Regions from separate parts of the Streptomyces sp. BI87 genome, predicted to be linked through region 1. Evidence: riboswitches for the same ligand, from Rfam matches in the RefSeq annotation. Region 1 holds a riboswitch; each other region holds the start of a gene.
The links. Region 1 has a riboswitch for cobalamin ahead of OIM89_RS24630 (cobalamin biosynthesis protein). Riboswitches for the same ligand answer to the same signal wherever they lie in the genome.

Region 1 (3,626 bases):
TGATGAGGACGAGGTCCTCCGTGGCGACGGCCGGGCGGTCGGGGGTGACGCGGACCGAGACGTTGCCGGAGGTGCCGACCACCAGTCCGTCGCGGACGGTGGCCCGGGCCGTTTCCACGAGGTCGCGCCAGGCGTGGGCGACGGCCTGGTCCTCCAGGAGCTGCCAGGGGCGGCCGGGGTGCGCGCGGTTCTTCTCCATGGCCGCGCATCCTGCCACCGGCCGGGCGTGTGCCGGGGCACGCGCCCCATTCCGTTTCGGCGCCCCGTCCCCCTGTCTCCGGTGCGAGCTGCCTCACATCGGGCGGCTGCGGGAACCACGCCGGGGGCCCGTGTCCCGGGGCGGTAGGGGTACCCCGGCCCGCTCTCCCAAGGGGTCGGGGCGGGGCTGGGGGTGAGGCGGCCGAGGGGGCTCCGTTTCGGGTCACCACGTTGCCTGCCCCAGTTCATCTTCCGTTCACTCAGCGCCCCTACGTTCAACGAGCCAACGACGTCCCACAGAAGTCCGGGTAAATGGAACACATCACGCTTCTCCTCGGGATCGTGATCGTGACCGCTCTCGTGTTCGACTTCACGAACGGTTTCCACGACACAGCCAACGCGATGGCCACCACCATCTCGACCGGCGCGATGAGGCCCAAGGCCGCGGTGGCGATGTCCGCCGTGCTCAACCTCGTCGGCGCGTTCCTCTCCGTGGAGGTCGCCAAGACGATCTCCGGCGGACTCATCAACGAGGACGGCCTGAAGACAGAAGTCATCTTCGCCGCCCTCGTAGGCGCCATTCTGTGGAATCTTCTGACCTGGCTCGTCGGCCTGCCGTCGAGCTCCTCGCACGCGCTCTTCGGCGGCCTCATCGGCGCCGCGGTGATGTCGGCGGGCTGGTCCTCCGTCAACGGCGGCACCGTCGTCACCAAGGTGCTGCTGCCCGCGATCGCCGCGCCGCTCGTCGCCGGCCTCGCCGCGATGCTCGCCACCCGGCTGACCTTCCGGATCAACCGGAACGTGGACGAGAAGTCCACCGCCAAGGGCTACCGCGCCGGGCAGATCGCCTCGGCCGGCCTGGTCTCGCTGGCGCACGGCACCAACGACGCCCAGAAGACGATGGGTGTCATCACCCTCGCCCTGGTCACCGGCGGTGTCCTCGCCCCCGGCTCCAACCCCCCGATGTGGGTCATCGTCTCCGCCGGTGTCGCCATCGCGCTCGGTACGTACCTGGGCGGCTGGCGCATCATCCGGACCATGGGCAAGGGCCTCACCGATCTCACGCCGCCGCAGGGCTTCGCCGCCCAGACCAGCGCCGCGACGGTCATCCTGGCCTCCTCCCACCTGGGCTTCTCCCTCTCCACCACCCAGTCGTGCTCCGGCGCGGTGATGGGTGCGGGCCTCGGCCGCAAGGGCGGCGTGGTCCGCTGGTCGACCGCCACCCGGATGTTCGTCGCCTGGGGTCTGACCCTGCCGGCCGCCGCCCTGGTCGGCGCGGCCGCCGAACTCCTCACCAAGCAGGGCGACTGGGGCGTCGCCGCCACCGCGGTCCTGCTGGTCGGCGGGTCCTTCGCGATCTGGCTCCGCTCGCGCCGCTCCCCCGTCACCCACGACAACGTCAACGACGTGGACCCGGTGCGGGACGAGCCCTCGGGCGTCGTCACCCAGGCGATGGCCTCCGTGGCCCCGCCGCCCACCGGCGCGGCTGTCGCCTCCGAGGAGGCGGACGGCTCCCCGCTCGGGTCGATCCCGGCCCAGCCCGGCCACTCCTCCGCCACGACCGAACCGGCCGCCCGGCCGGCCAAGGTCTGACCCGGCCTCGCGTACGTAAGGACACCTCACCATGAACATCGACTGGGCAGCTCTCGGCTCCGTCTTCGGCGTGAGCCTCGTGGTCACCGTCGCGCTCGTCGGCTTCTTCACCCTGGGCATCGTGGGCCTCTCCAAGGCCGCGAGCGGGGCCCAGGGCGGCGGGTCGGGTGTCGCGGCGAAGGCCGGCGGCTACCTCTGCTTCGCGCTCTGCGCGGCGGCGGTCGCCTACGGGATCTACATCATCGTGGCCTAGGGCCACCACCCGCCGGGAAGGGCGGGCCGGACGTACGCCGTCCGGCCCGCCCTTCGGCGTATCCGCGCACCGGCCCCGGCTGTGGGGCTCCACACACTCTTCGTCGCAGGTCAACGGTGAGTTGACTGGTGTTCCGGGAGCGTGGTGGACTGCCCGGGCCGAAACACGGAGGCAGCAGAGGAAGCCGGTGAGAATCCGGCGCGGTCCCGCCACTGTCACCGGGGAGCGGCATCTCCGCCCAGCGCCACGGCCCCCGATCTGGGGCTGGAAGGCCAGGGGATGCCGCCGATCCGGAAGCCAGGAGACTCTCGCCCCCGGTCACGTCGAACCAGGGCGCGGACCCTGAGTGAGGACACACCGCCATGCGTGGCTGCCCGTCGCCGCCCCCTGACCTGCTCCCCCGGTACGCCGAGCGCCGAACGGGCTGAGCCCCGTGGACCGTGCCGACCGCGTCTTCGCGTACGGCGCCACCGCCGGACTGCTGGCCGACGCCCTCTTCGCCGACCCCCGCCGGGGCCACCCCGTGGCCCTCTTCGGCCGGGCCGCATCGGCCGTCGAGCGGCGCCTGTTCCACGACCACCGGGGCTGGGGCGCGCTGCACACCGCGCTCTGCGCCGGAGGCGTCACCGCCGGGGCCGCGCTGGCCGCCCGGGCCGTCCGACCTCACCCGTGCGCGGCCGTCGCGCTGACCGCCGCCACGACCTGGGCGGTGGTCGGCGGCACCTCGCTGGTGCGCGAGGCCCGGCTGATCGGCGCTGCCCTGGAGGCCGGGGACGTGGCCGAGGCCCGGCGGCTGCTGCCCCGGCTCTGCGGGCGCGACCCCGAGGCGCTGGACGCGGACGCGCTGGCCCGGGCGGTGGTCGAGTCGGTCGCCGAGAACACCTCGGACGCGGTGGTCGGTGCCCTGGTGTGGGGCGCGGTCGCTGGCGTCCCGGGACTGGCCGGCTTCCGGGCCGTCAACACGCTGGACGCGATGGTCGGCCACAAGTCGCCCCGGCTGCGCCGGTTCGGCTGGGCCTCGGCCCGCCTCGACGACGCCGTCGGGTACCCGGGGGCCCGGCTCACGGCGGCCCTCGCCGTCCTCGCCGGGCCCGACCCGCGCGGCGCCCTGCGCGCCTGGCGGTCCGACGCGCACCGCCACCCGAGCCCCAACGCGGGCCCGGTCGAGGCGGCGTTCGCCGGGGCGCTGGGCGTACGGCTCGGCGGCACCCTCACCTACGGCGGGCGGACCGAGCACCGGCCCGTGCTGGGCGGCTCGGGCCGCGCGGTGCGGCCCGGTGACATCGAGCGGGCCGCCCGGCTCTCCCGGCGAATCGGCGCGCTGGCGCTGGTCGCGGGGGCCGGCGCGCGGCTGGCCGCCGGAGCGATACGCGGGCGCGCACGGCGCGCGGCGACAGGACAGGGAGGGGCAGGGGCATGAGCGGCGGAGTGCTGATCGCGGGGACCACCTCGGACGCCGGGAAGAGCGTGCTGACGGCCGGCATCTGCCGGTGGCTGGCGCGGCGCGGGGTGAAGGTGGCGCCGTTCAAGGGGCAGAACATGTCCCTCAACTCGTTCGTGACCAGGGAGGGCGCGGAGATCG
Region 2 (3,626 bases), 4.4 Mb from region 1:
AGTACGGCCGGGAAGTGATCAGAGGCATGGCGGCGGCTGTAGTCGTGCCTGTCGCGGCGGCCAGGAAGTTCCTGCGGTGCACAGGTGCCTCCGTCCTGGTAGGGCTTCGTCGACCCGCCGGAGGGGTGAATCCCAGTTCCTCGGCGGTACGACTGAATACTGCCTCCAGGGCTTCTCGCTGCCGAGGGTGGGGCCAACGAGTCTTTCCGGTGAGCCAGTTGCGCACTGTGCGATCGCTGACGGTGCCTGCCCTGCCGAGGGCCCGGAGGTAGTCGTTCACAGCCTCCGCCAGCTCTTCCTGGGTGTGCCCCGCCTCTGTGAGCGCCTCCGCCAGGTACGTGTTCGCTGCCACGACGCCAAGGTAGCGGGACAGAGGGTGCGAAGTGCTGTGGATCACGCGAAATTTCCGGCTCTCCGAGAGCGCGATGCAGGCAGCTTTTCCTCACGGGCCGTCATGAGGCGTCGTTCACTCAGTGACGTGCAGCCTTTGAAGCGAGGGGTCCTGATGGCCATGACCACCACAGCCCATCCCACGGGGTGTCCCGGCTACAGCGAAAGCCTCCCCCGCGAACCCGAGAGTGCCGCCCTGGCCCGCCGTCTCGTGCGTACCTCGCTCCACGCCTGGGGCCTTGATCTCCTGGCCGCCGACGCCGCCGTGATCATCACCGAGCTGGTGGCCAACTCCGTGCGGCACGCCCGGCGGGAGTCCATCCGGGTGACCGTCGAGCGGCCCGCCGAGTACCGCGTGCGCCTCGGAGTCGTCGACTTCTCGAAGCAGCGGCCGGTGCGCGGGACGGCGGGCCCCGAGGACGAGGCCGGGCGCGGCCTGGTGCTCGTGGAGGCGCTGGCGGCCGAGTGGGGGACCGAGCTGTTGCCGTGGGGGAAGCGGGTCTGGGCGGAGCTGGAGGGCGAGCGATGAGCGGGCGTAATCCGTGGGCCGGCGACCTGGTCCACGACGAGGAGGCGGACCGGCGCGGGATCGCCACCGATGTACGCGGCGGCACGGGGTGGGTGCTGCGGCCCGAGCGCGGAGTGGAGCGGAGGACCTCCGAACGGCCCGGGCGACTGACGCTGCTGGCGTCCAGGGAGGAGACGCGGGAACGCCTGTAGAGACGCGGCGTTCCGTCATGTGAACACCCACACCCGCGACCCGCCCACCCCCAGCTAGGCTGCCCCGTGCAGCTGGTTCGCCCCGTCCGCCAGGCGGGGTGTCGTAAGAGGGAACCCGGTGGGAATCCGGGACTGCCCCGCAGCGGTGAGTGGGAACGAACGCCGTCATACGCACTGGGTCCGGGGAACGGGTCCGGGAAGCGACGGCCAGTAGGGGTCCGCCTCGGCGGATGTGCCCGCGAGTCCGAAGACCTGCCCGTTGCCCGCGCACGGCGATCCGTGTGCGGACATCCCGGTGACCTCGTGGGCGGGTCGGAGGAGCACAAAGCGGACGGACGGGCGCGCCCTCGGGCGTGGGACTCGCCGTCCGGTCCGTCATCCCTTCGCGTCCCCGTCCTGTCGCCAGGATGCAGGAGACATCTCGCGAAGGAGAGTTCCGTGACAGCGAAGTCCGCAGCCGCGGCAGCACGGTCGACCGTGTACGGCTACCCCCGCCAGGGACAGCACCGGGAACTGAAGAAGGCCGTCGAGGGGTACTGGAAGGGCCGCGTCGGCGCCGACGCCCTCAAGGAGACGGCGGCGGGGCTGCGCCGCGCCAACTGGGCCCAGCTCGCCGAGGCCGGCATCGACGAGGTGCCCACTGGTGACTTCTCGTACTACGACCACGTCCTGGACACCAGCGTCATGGTCGGCGCCGTTCCCCCGCGCCACCGGGCGGCCGTCGACGCCGATCCGCTCGACGGGTACTTCGCCATGGCGCGCGGCAACCAGGACGTGGCGCCGCTGGAGATGACCAAGTGGTTCGACACCAACTACCACTACCTGGTTCCCGAACTCGGCCCGGACACCGTCTTCACCGCCGACTCCGGCAAGCAGGTCGCCGAACTGGCCGAGGCGCTCGCCCTCGGCCACACCGCCCGCCCGGTCCTCGTCGGCCCCGTCACCTACCTGCTGCTCGCCAAGCCCGCCCCCGGCGTCGCCGAGGAGTTCGAGCCGCTCACCCTGCTCGACCGGCTCCTCCCGGTCTACGCCGAGGTCCTGGGCGACCTGCGGGCCGCCGGGGCCGAGTGGGTCCAGCTGGACGAGCCCGCACTCGTCCAGGACCGCACCCCGGCCGAGCTCAACGCCGCCGCCCGCGCCTACCGCGACCTCGGCGCCCTCACCGACCGGCCCAAGCTGCTGGTCGCCTCGTACTTCGACCGGCTCGGGGAGGCACTGCCGGTGCTGGCCAAGGCTCCGGTCGAGGGGCTGGCGCTGGACTTCACCGAGGCCGCCGCCGCCAACCTCGACGACCTCGCCGCCGTCGGCGGCCTGCCCGGCAAGCGGCTCGTCGCGGGCGTCGTCAACGGCCGCAACATCTGGATCAACGACCACGAGAAGTCGCTGGCCACCCTCGCCACCCTGCTCGGCCTCGCCGGCCGCGTCGACGTCGCCGCCTCCTGCTCCCTGCTGCACGTCCCGCTCGACACCGCGCCCGAACGCGAGCTCGACCCGCAGATCCTGCGCTGGCTCGCCTTCGCCCGGCAGAAGACCGCCGAGATCGTCACCCTGGCCAAGGGCCTCGCCCAGGGCACCGGCGCGATCGGCGCCGAGATCGCCGCCAACCGGGCCGCCCTCGCCTCCCGCGCCGACTCCCCGCTCACCCGCGACCCGGCCGTCCGCGCCAGGACCGCCGCCGTCACCGAGGCCGACGCGCGCCGCCCCCAGCCGTACCCGGAGCGTGCCGTCGCCCAGCGCGAGCGGCTGCGGCTGCCGCTGCTGCCCACCACGACCATCGGCTCGTTCCCGCAGACCGGCGAGGTGCGCGCGGCCCGCGCCGACCTGCGGGCGGGCCGGATCGACGCGGCCGGGTACGAGGAGCGCATCGCCGCGGAGATCGCCGAGGTCATCGCCTTCCAGGAGAAGGCGGGGATCGACGTCCTGGTGCACGGCGAGGCCGAGCGCAACGACATGGTCCAGTACTTCGCCGAGCAGCTCACCGGCTACCTCGCCACCCGGCACGGCTGGGTCCAGTCGTACGGCACCCGGTACGTGCGGCCGCCGGTCCTGGCCGGGGACATCTCCCGGCCCGCGCCGATGACGGTGGGCTGGACGACGTACGCCCAGTCGCTCACCGAGCGGCCGGTCAAGGGGATGCTGACCGGGCCCGTCACCATGCTGGCCTGGTCCTTCGTCCGGGACGACCAGCCGCTCGGGGAGACCGCCGCGCAGGTGGCGCTGGCGCTGCGGGACGAGGTGGCCGACCTGGAGGCGGCCGGGACCGCGGTGATCCAGGTCGACGAGCCGGCGCTGCGGGAGACGCTGCCGCTGCGCGCCGCCGACCGGCCCGCCTACCTGGCGTGGGCGACGCGCGCCTTCCGGCTCACCACCGGCGGCGTGGCGCCGGCCACCCAGATCCACACGCACATGTGCTACGCGGAGTTCGGCGACATCGTGCGGGCCATCGACGACCTCGACGCCGACGTCATCAGCCTGGAGGCGGCCCGCTCCCACATGGAGGTCGCGCACGAACTCGC
Region 3 (3,626 bases), 4.6 Mb from region 1:
TGGTCCTGCTGGGCCGCGCCGCCTACTGGCCGGCCCGCCCCAAGGTCACCGGCACCGGTGGCAGCCACCGCCTGTGGCAGCGGGTCGCGGACCGGGTCGACCGGACGCCGCGCAAGGTCTGGGCGATCACCCTGGCCGCCCTCGTGGCCTGCGCGGCCTTCGCCCCGACGCTGACCAGCCGGGGCGTCCCGCTGGACGAGATCTTCGTCAACGACGCGCCCTCGGTCTCCGCCCAGGAGACGCTGAGCCGTCACTTCCCGGGCGGCGCCGGCAACCCGGCCGTCGTCATCGCCGACGTCGGCCAGGTGGACGAGGTGGTCGCGGCCGCCGAGAAGACGGAGGGCGTCGCCTCGGTCGCGCCGGTCACCGAGTCGGGGCGGCCCGGCGGCGGCGCACCGCGCGTCGTGGACGGCCGGGTGCGGATCGACGCCACCCTCCAGGACGGCGCGGACAGCGACGCCGCCAAGGAGACCGTGGCCCGGCTGCGCACCGCCGTGCACGCGGTGGACGGCGCCGACGCCGTGGTCGGCGGCTACACCGCCCAGCAGTACGACACCCAGCGCACCGCCGAGGCCGACCGGAACCTGATCATGCCGGTGGTGCTGGCGATCATCCTGGTCATCCTCATCGCGCTGCTCCGCTCGCTGGTGACGCCGCTGCTCCTGGTGCTCACCGTGGCGCTGAACTTCGCCGCCACCCTCGGCATCGCCTCGCTGGTCTTCACCCACGTCTTCGGCTTCTCCGGAACCGACGCCTCCGTCCCGCTCTACGGCTTCGTCTTCCTGGTGGCCCTCGGCGTCGACTACAACATCTTCCTGATGTCCCGGGTCCGCGAGGAGACCGCGCTGCACGGCTCCCGGGAGGGCGTCCGGCGCGGCCTGACCACCACCGGCGGTGTCATCACCTCGGCCGGCGTGGTCCTGGCGGCGACCTTCGCGGCGCTCGGCGTGATCCCGCTGGCCTTCCTCGCCCAGATCGCCTTCATCGTCGCCTTCGGCGTGCTGCTCGACACCCTGGTGGTCCGCTCCCTGCTGGTCCCCGCCCTGGTCCGCGACATCGGCTCCGCCTCCTGGTGGCCGGGGGCACTCAGCCGCCGGGCCCAGCCCGCGAAGGAGGCCGCGGGCGAGCCCCGCACCCCCGCATAACCGCAGGCCGTACGCGCACCACGGACCTCCCCCGCCCCCGGGCGCGGGAGGTCCGCTGTGCTAGCTTTCGCACGCCAGTCGTACCCGCGCATCTCGATGCGAACGGGTCAGGGAATCCGGTGCGAACCCGGAACTGACGCGCAGCGGTGAGGGCGACGGGCGGCGCAGGACGCCACTGGGGCAGCCCCCGGGAAGGCGCGCCGTCCGGACGACCCCGAGTCCGAAGACCTGCTGGCCCTCCGTCCGTACGGACGGGGTTCCTGTACGCCAGGCTTCGCGACCGAGCCTCGACACCGAAAGCCGCACCCCTGTGCCTGTTGCGCCCTTCCGCCCAACCTCCCTCGCCGCCTCCTGCGCCGTCCTCGGCCTGCTGCTCACCGCGTGCGGAGGGGGTGCCTCCCAGCCGGCCGGCGACGCCAAGGGCGCCAAGGCGACCACGCTGGAGAACTGCGGCCGCACCCTCACCGTCGAGCAGCCGCCGGAGCGCGCCGTCTCGCTCAACCAGGACTCCACCGAGATCCTGCTCTCGCTCGGCCTCGCCGACCGGATGGCAGGCACCGCCACCTGGACCGACCCGGTCCTCCCCCACCTGGCCAAGGAGAACGCCAAGGTCAAGCGGCTGGCCGACAACAACCCCTCCTTCGAGAGGGTCCTCGACCAGGAACCCGACTTCGTCACCGCCTCCTTCGAGTCGACCCTCGGCAAGGGCGGCGTCGCCACCCGCAAGGCCTTCGAGGACCTCGGTGTGGGCACGTACGTCTCGCCCGCCGACTGCGCCAAGTCCCACACCGGCGACGGCGACGGCTCCCGGGACGAACCGCTGACCATGGCCGCCATCCACGGCGAGGTCACCGACCTGGCGAAGGTCTTCGGCGTCGAGGAGCGCGGAGAGAAGCTCGTCGCCGACCTCGCCCGGCGCGCCGAGAAGGCCACCGACGGGCTCAGCACGAAGAAGGCGCCCGAGGACGAACGCCCCACCCTGCTCTACTGGTTCGCCAACGCCGAGGCGCCGTACATGGGCGGCTGCTGCGGCGCCCCCGGCATCATCACCGAGGCCGTCGGGGCGAAGAACGTCTTCGACGACACCCAGGCCGAGTGGCCGCAGATCAACTGGGAGACGGTCGCCGACCACGACCCCGACGTGCTGGTCATCGGCGACCTGACCCGCAAGTCGCAGACGGCGGAGAGCGCTGCCAAGAAGATCGCCTTCCTGGAGTCCAACCCGGCCACCCGCACCATGACGGCGGTGAAGGAGAAGCGGTACGTGCTGCTGAGCGGCGCCGCGATGAACCCCTCGATCCGCACCGTCGACGGCATCGAGGAAGTCGCCGCCAAGCTGCGTGAGTTCGGGTTCGCCAAGTGACCCCCACCGCCGCGCGGCCCCCCACCGGGAAGGAGCGGACGCGGCGGCGGCCGGGGGCGTGGACGCTCGGCCTCCTCGCGCTCGCGCTGCTGCTGGCCTCCGTCTCGGTCGCCATCACCATCGGCCCGGCCCGGGTCTCGGTCCCCGACGTGTGGGCGGTCGTCGCCTCGCGCTTCGGCGACGGCGAGAGCGGGCTGACGCCCGTCCGCGAGGGCATCGTCTGGGAGCTGCGGCTGCCGCGCACCGTGCTGGCGGCGGTCTGCGGGGCCGGGCTCGCGGTCTGCGGCGTGGTCATGCAGTCGCTGCTGCGCAATCCGCTGGCCGACCCGTTCGTCCTCGGCGTCTCCTCCGGCGCCTCCACGGGCGCGGTCGCGGTGGTCGTCCTCGGCCTCGGCGGCGGCGCGCTCTCGATCTCCACCGGCGCCTTCCTCGGCGCGCTGGTCTCCTTCGGGCTGGTGCTGCTGCTCAGCCACAGTCTGGGCGGCACCACCGACCGGGTGGTGCTCTCGGGGGTCGCGGGCATGCAGCTCTTCTCGGCGCTCACCTCGTTCGTCGTGATGTTCGCCGCCGACGCCGAGCAGACCCGGGGCCTCCTCTTCTGGCTGCTCGGCAGCCTCTCGGGGGCCACCTGGACCGACGTGTGGGCGTGCCTGGCGGTGCTGGTGGTGGCGCTGGTGGTGTGCGGGGCGCGGGCCGTCCAGCTCGACGCCTTCGCCTTCGGCGCGGAGAGCGCCGCCGCGCTCGGCGTCTCCGTGACGCGCACCCGGCTGATCCTGCTGAGCGTCACCGCGCTGCTCACCGCCGCGCTGGTCAGCGCGGCCGGCGCGATCGGCTTCGTCGGCCTGGTGCTGCCGCACGCGGCCCGCGCCCTGGTCGGCACCCTGCACGGCCGGCTGCTGCCGGTGGCGGCGCTGAGCGGCGCGGTCTTCCTGGTCTGGGTGGACACCCTGGCCCGGACCGTGCTGGCGCCGCAGGAGATCCCGGTCGGCGTGGTGACCTCGCTGATCGGCGTGCCCGCCTTCGTCCTCATCATGTACCGCACCCGGAGGCCCTCATGACCGGCCGCGAGGCACTTCCCGACGACGGGCCGGCGCTCCGGGCCGAGCGGGTCACGCGGT
Region 4 (3,626 bases), 5.2 Mb from region 1:
GGGTGCGGCCAATGGCTGGTCCGTTCCGTTCCGGCTCGCGGTTCAGTGCCGGTGATCGCGCCGGGCGATACCCGACGGGACCTCGGCCGTCCGTGCCCGCGGTGCGGGATGCCGGGTCACGACCGGCTCCGCCGCCGCGGAGGCGGAGCGGCGACCGGGCGGCAGTACGACGGCCACGACGTGGGAGTTCTGCCTGGGCGCCGTTGCCGTCAATGGATGTCATCGACCAATGACATTGGCTCCCGGATGGGGAGTGCGGGCCGGCCGGGCCGCCGGGGTGGCGCTCGCCCGGCGCTCGCCCGCCCGCGGCTACCGCCGGGTCTCGGGGTGGAGTGCCGGGGCGGTGTCGGACAGGGCGTGGACGGCCGTCGTCACCTGGGTGGTGACGGCCTCGGGCGTGGAGGCGTCGAGTTTGCCGTCGAGGTGGAGGAAGGCGAGGCCGTGGACGAGCGCCCAGACCGTGGTGGACAGGGCCTCCGTGTCGGCCCCCGGGAAGGTGGTGCGGACGACGGAGCGGACGTACTCGTGGATGGCGTTGGTCGCGGCGACCCGTTCCTCGCTGGTCGGGTCGCAGGGCTCGGCGAACATCGCGCGGAACAGGGCCGGGTGGTCCAGTGCGAACCGCACGTACGCGACGGCGACCGCGGCCAGTTCGTCGGGGGTCGAGGGAGCGGGGTGGGCCTGGGCCAGGTGCTCGGCGAGTTCGCGGTAGCCCTCGGCCGCGACGGCGGAGACCAGCGCCTCGCGGTCCGCGTAGTGGCGGTAGGGCGCCGTCGCCGACACCCCAGCGCGCCGGGCGACCGCGCGCAGGGAGAGGCCGGCGCCGCCGTCCTCCTCCAGGAGTTCGCGCGCGGCCCGCAGGCAGGCGGCGCGCAGGTCGCCGTGGTGGTAGGCGTTGGTCCTGGCCATGGGTCGTCCTTATGGGTGCAGAGTTCACATTCCCTTCGTGATGTGAACGATGTGTACATCGTAGTCGGTCGGTGCGGCGGGCGGCGTCGAGCAGGGTGAGCTGGCCGCTGATGATGTGGGCCCAGGTGGGGCGGGGGTGGTGCCGTCCTCGAAGACCGCCACCCGGACGTTGGCCCCGGAGGCCAGGGCCCGCACGGCGGTGCGGCGGTCAGGCGGGCCGACGGATCTCCCCGCTCCGGTCCTCCGTGCCCGGAGCAGTGCCCTGCCGGGGGCCGGTGAAGGTCGCGGTCAGCCGGCCCCCGAAGTCGCGGGCGGCCGGCGTGAGGATCTCGTCGTGACGGGCACCGGGTGCTGCGAGAACGGGCATCCGCTGGTCGCGGTCGGCCAGTTGGGCGCCGGTTGATCAGCTGCCGGGGTGGCGATACGGAGACTGGCGCTGACGCTGAGTCCATCAATTAGTGACGGCTGCCAACTCGTGCCCATCTTCCCGGCCGTTTCCGCCAAGGTCGCGAAGGCCGGGGGCCCTGGCGGACGGTCTGCCGCGCCGGATGGAAGGATGGCCCGGCAAACAGGCGACGGCGGACGAGGAAGCCGGTGGAAATCCGGCGCGGTCCCGCCACTGTGATCGGCGAGCACGTTCCGCAGATGCCACTGCCCTGCCGGGTGGGAAGGCGCGGAGCGGGCGGCGAGCCGAGAGCCAGGAGACTCACGCGGTCGCCTCCTCGACGGTTGACCGGGGCGGATCTCCCCGGAGAGAGGAACGATGCCGCGTGCCCGCCGACATCGCCCCCGTCCCACCCGGCCGCGAGCCGGTGCCCTGCCGCGTCGTCGTCTGCCGGGACTGCTGCTGCGGCACCCCCAAGATCACCGGGGTCGACCACGCCGCCCAGACCGCGCGCCTGCGCGCCCTGGTGCCGGTCCGGGTCTCCGCATGCCTCGACGTGTGCGAGCAGGCCAACGTCATCGTGGTCCAGCCCTCGGCCGAGGGGCGGGCCGCCGGTGCCCGGCCGGTCTGGTTCGGGCTGGTCAACGACCTGGACGCCACGGAGGACATAGCCGCCTGGGCCCGCGCCGGCGGCCCCGGCGTCGCTCCGCTGCCGGACATCCTCGACCTTTACATCGTCACGCCCCCGCGACGGCGTACGCCGTCGTGACCGGACCACGTGCCGTACGCCTGCCCGACGCCGCCCGCGCCCCGGCCGGAGCCGTGGCCGACGCCCTCTCCGAGGTGGCCCGCCTCGGCGGCTTCTTCGTGGTGCGCGTGGGCGGCCCCGACCGGGGCTGGCAGCCGCTCGCCCGTTCCTCGGCGAGCATCACCGACCTTGCCGAGGCGGTCGCGCGCCGCCACCGCACCGACGAGCCGCGCGTCGGTGTCTCCATCGCCCAGCTCGGTCACGCCGCCCGGCTCTGGTCGCCCGTCCTCGCCACCGCCGTCCGGCACGGGATCGTGCTCGACCTCGACGGCCTCCAGCGGGCCGACGACGGACCGGCGCTGCGGCTGCCGAGGGCGGCCGGCTGGTACGCCGACGCGCTGGGCGACCTCGCCGCACCCGCCCTGTACGCGCAGGTGACGCGGCAACTCCGGGCGCTGGCCGAGGGCCTGCGGGTCAAGGTCGCCCCGCGCCTGCTGGACGGGAACTCCGCCTCGGCCCTGGTGGAGGCGGCCCGCGCCCTGCTGGCCGCCGACCCCGCCGCACGCGAGGCCCTCACCGCCCTCACCGGGCGCCTGCTGGACACCGGGCACCTGCGGGGCACCGGTGCGACGACCGGCCCCGGCCTCGGCTTCCGCCGCCGCAGCTGCTGCCTGTACTACCGCGCGCCGAACGGGACGAAGTGCGGCGACTGCGGGCTTGCGGGGACGGGCGTGCCCTGACCTCCACCGCTCGGCGAGAGGGCCGGGAGCCGGCCCCGCCCCACCCGCGTTGCCCGCGGGGATCGCGCTCCGGCTAGTTTGGGGCGAGATAGGTACGCGGCCCCGTGGTGGCAGAGATGCCCGGGGGAGGGGAGTTCCGGAAGAGTGTCGCTGCGCGGAAGTGACCCGGCCGAGATCGGTGGCTATCCGCTCGAGGCGCGGCTCGGGTCGGGGGGAATGGGCACGGTCTTCCTGGCCCGGACGAGCTCGGGGCGGCCCGTCGCGATCAAGCTGATCCACCAGCAGTTCGCGGGGGACGAGGAGTTCCGCATCCGCTTCCGGCAGGAGGTGGCCGCGGCGCGGCGGGTCAGCGGCGCGTTCACCGCCGCCGTGGTCGACGCCGCCCCCGAGGCCGAGCAGCCCTGGATGGCGACGACGTACATCGAGGGGGCGACCCTCGCCGAGCACATCGCCGCTGCCGGACCACTGGACGGCGTGGAGCTGCGGAGGCTGGCCATCGGGCTGGCGGAGGCGCTGCGTGACATCCACCGCGTCGGTGTCGTCCACCGCGACCTGAAGCCCTCCAACGTCGTGCTCTCGGCCGAGGGCCCGCGCGTCATCGACTTCGGCATCTCGCGCGCCGCCGACCAGCAGACCCTGACGATGACGGGCCGGGTCATCGGGACGCCGCCCTTCATGTCGCCGGAGCAGTTGCAGGCGCCGCGCGGGGTGGGGCCCGCCTCCGACATCTTCTCGCTGGGGACGCTGCTGGTGTACGCGGCCACCGGCAGCGGGCCCTTCGACGCGGACAGCCCGTACATGACGGCGTACCAGGTGGTGCACGAGGAGCCCTCGCTGGGGGCCG

Region 2: linked by a shared signal. The riboswitch ahead of metE (5-methyltetrahydropteroyltriglutamate--homocysteine S-methyltransferase) and the one ahead of OIM89_RS24630 (cobalamin biosynthesis protein) in region 1 are both predicted to bind cobalamin.
Region 3: linked by a shared signal. The riboswitch ahead of OIM89_RS03955 (ABC transporter substrate-binding protein) and the one ahead of OIM89_RS24630 (cobalamin biosynthesis protein) in region 1 are both predicted to bind cobalamin.
Region 4: linked by a shared signal. The riboswitch ahead of OIM89_RS01485 (hypothetical protein) and the one ahead of OIM89_RS24630 (cobalamin biosynthesis protein) in region 1 are both predicted to bind cobalamin.

What each region holds. Positions count from the first base shown of each region.
Region 1 is NZ_CP110079.1:5,528,997-5,532,622, reverse strand. It holds gene OIM89_RS24645 (class II aldolase/adducin family protein) at 1-199, opposite strand, end outside; gene OIM89_RS24640 (inorganic phosphate transporter) at 511-1,791, shown strand; gene OIM89_RS24635 (hypothetical protein) at 1,823-2,044, shown strand; cobalamin riboswitch at 2,221-2,352, shown strand; gene OIM89_RS24630 (cobalamin biosynthesis protein) at 2,478-3,464, shown strand; gene OIM89_RS24625 (cobyric acid synthase) at 3,461-3,626, shown strand, end outside.
Region 2 is NZ_CP110079.1:1,139,933-1,143,558, reverse strand. It holds gene OIM89_RS04895 (helix-turn-helix domain-containing protein) at 1-352, opposite strand, end outside; gene OIM89_RS04890 (ATP-binding protein) at 512-919, shown strand; gene OIM89_RS04885 (hypothetical protein) at 916-1,110, shown strand; cobalamin riboswitch at 1,215-1,364, shown strand; gene metE (5-methyltetrahydropteroyltriglutamate--homocysteine S-methyltransferase) at 1,549-3,626, shown strand, end outside.
Region 3 is NZ_CP110079.1:924,288-927,913, forward strand. It holds gene OIM89_RS03950 (MMPL family transporter) at 1-1,145, shown strand, start outside; cobalamin riboswitch at 1,204-1,396, shown strand; gene OIM89_RS03955 (ABC transporter substrate-binding protein) at 1,456-2,508, shown strand; gene OIM89_RS03960 (FecCD family ABC transporter permease) at 2,505-3,566, shown strand; gene OIM89_RS03965 (ABC transporter ATP-binding protein) at 3,563-3,626, shown strand, end outside.
Region 4 is NZ_CP110079.1:349,514-353,139, reverse strand. It holds gene OIM89_RS01495 (TetR/AcrR family transcriptional regulator) at 310-909, opposite strand; partial or broken gene OIM89_RS01490 (malate synthase A) at 989-1,276, opposite strand; cobalamin riboswitch at 1,492-1,617, shown strand; gene OIM89_RS01485 (hypothetical protein) at 1,680-2,063, shown strand; gene OIM89_RS01480 ((2Fe-2S)-binding protein) at 2,060-2,782, shown strand; gene OIM89_RS01475 (protein kinase domain-containing protein) at 2,927-3,626, shown strand, end outside.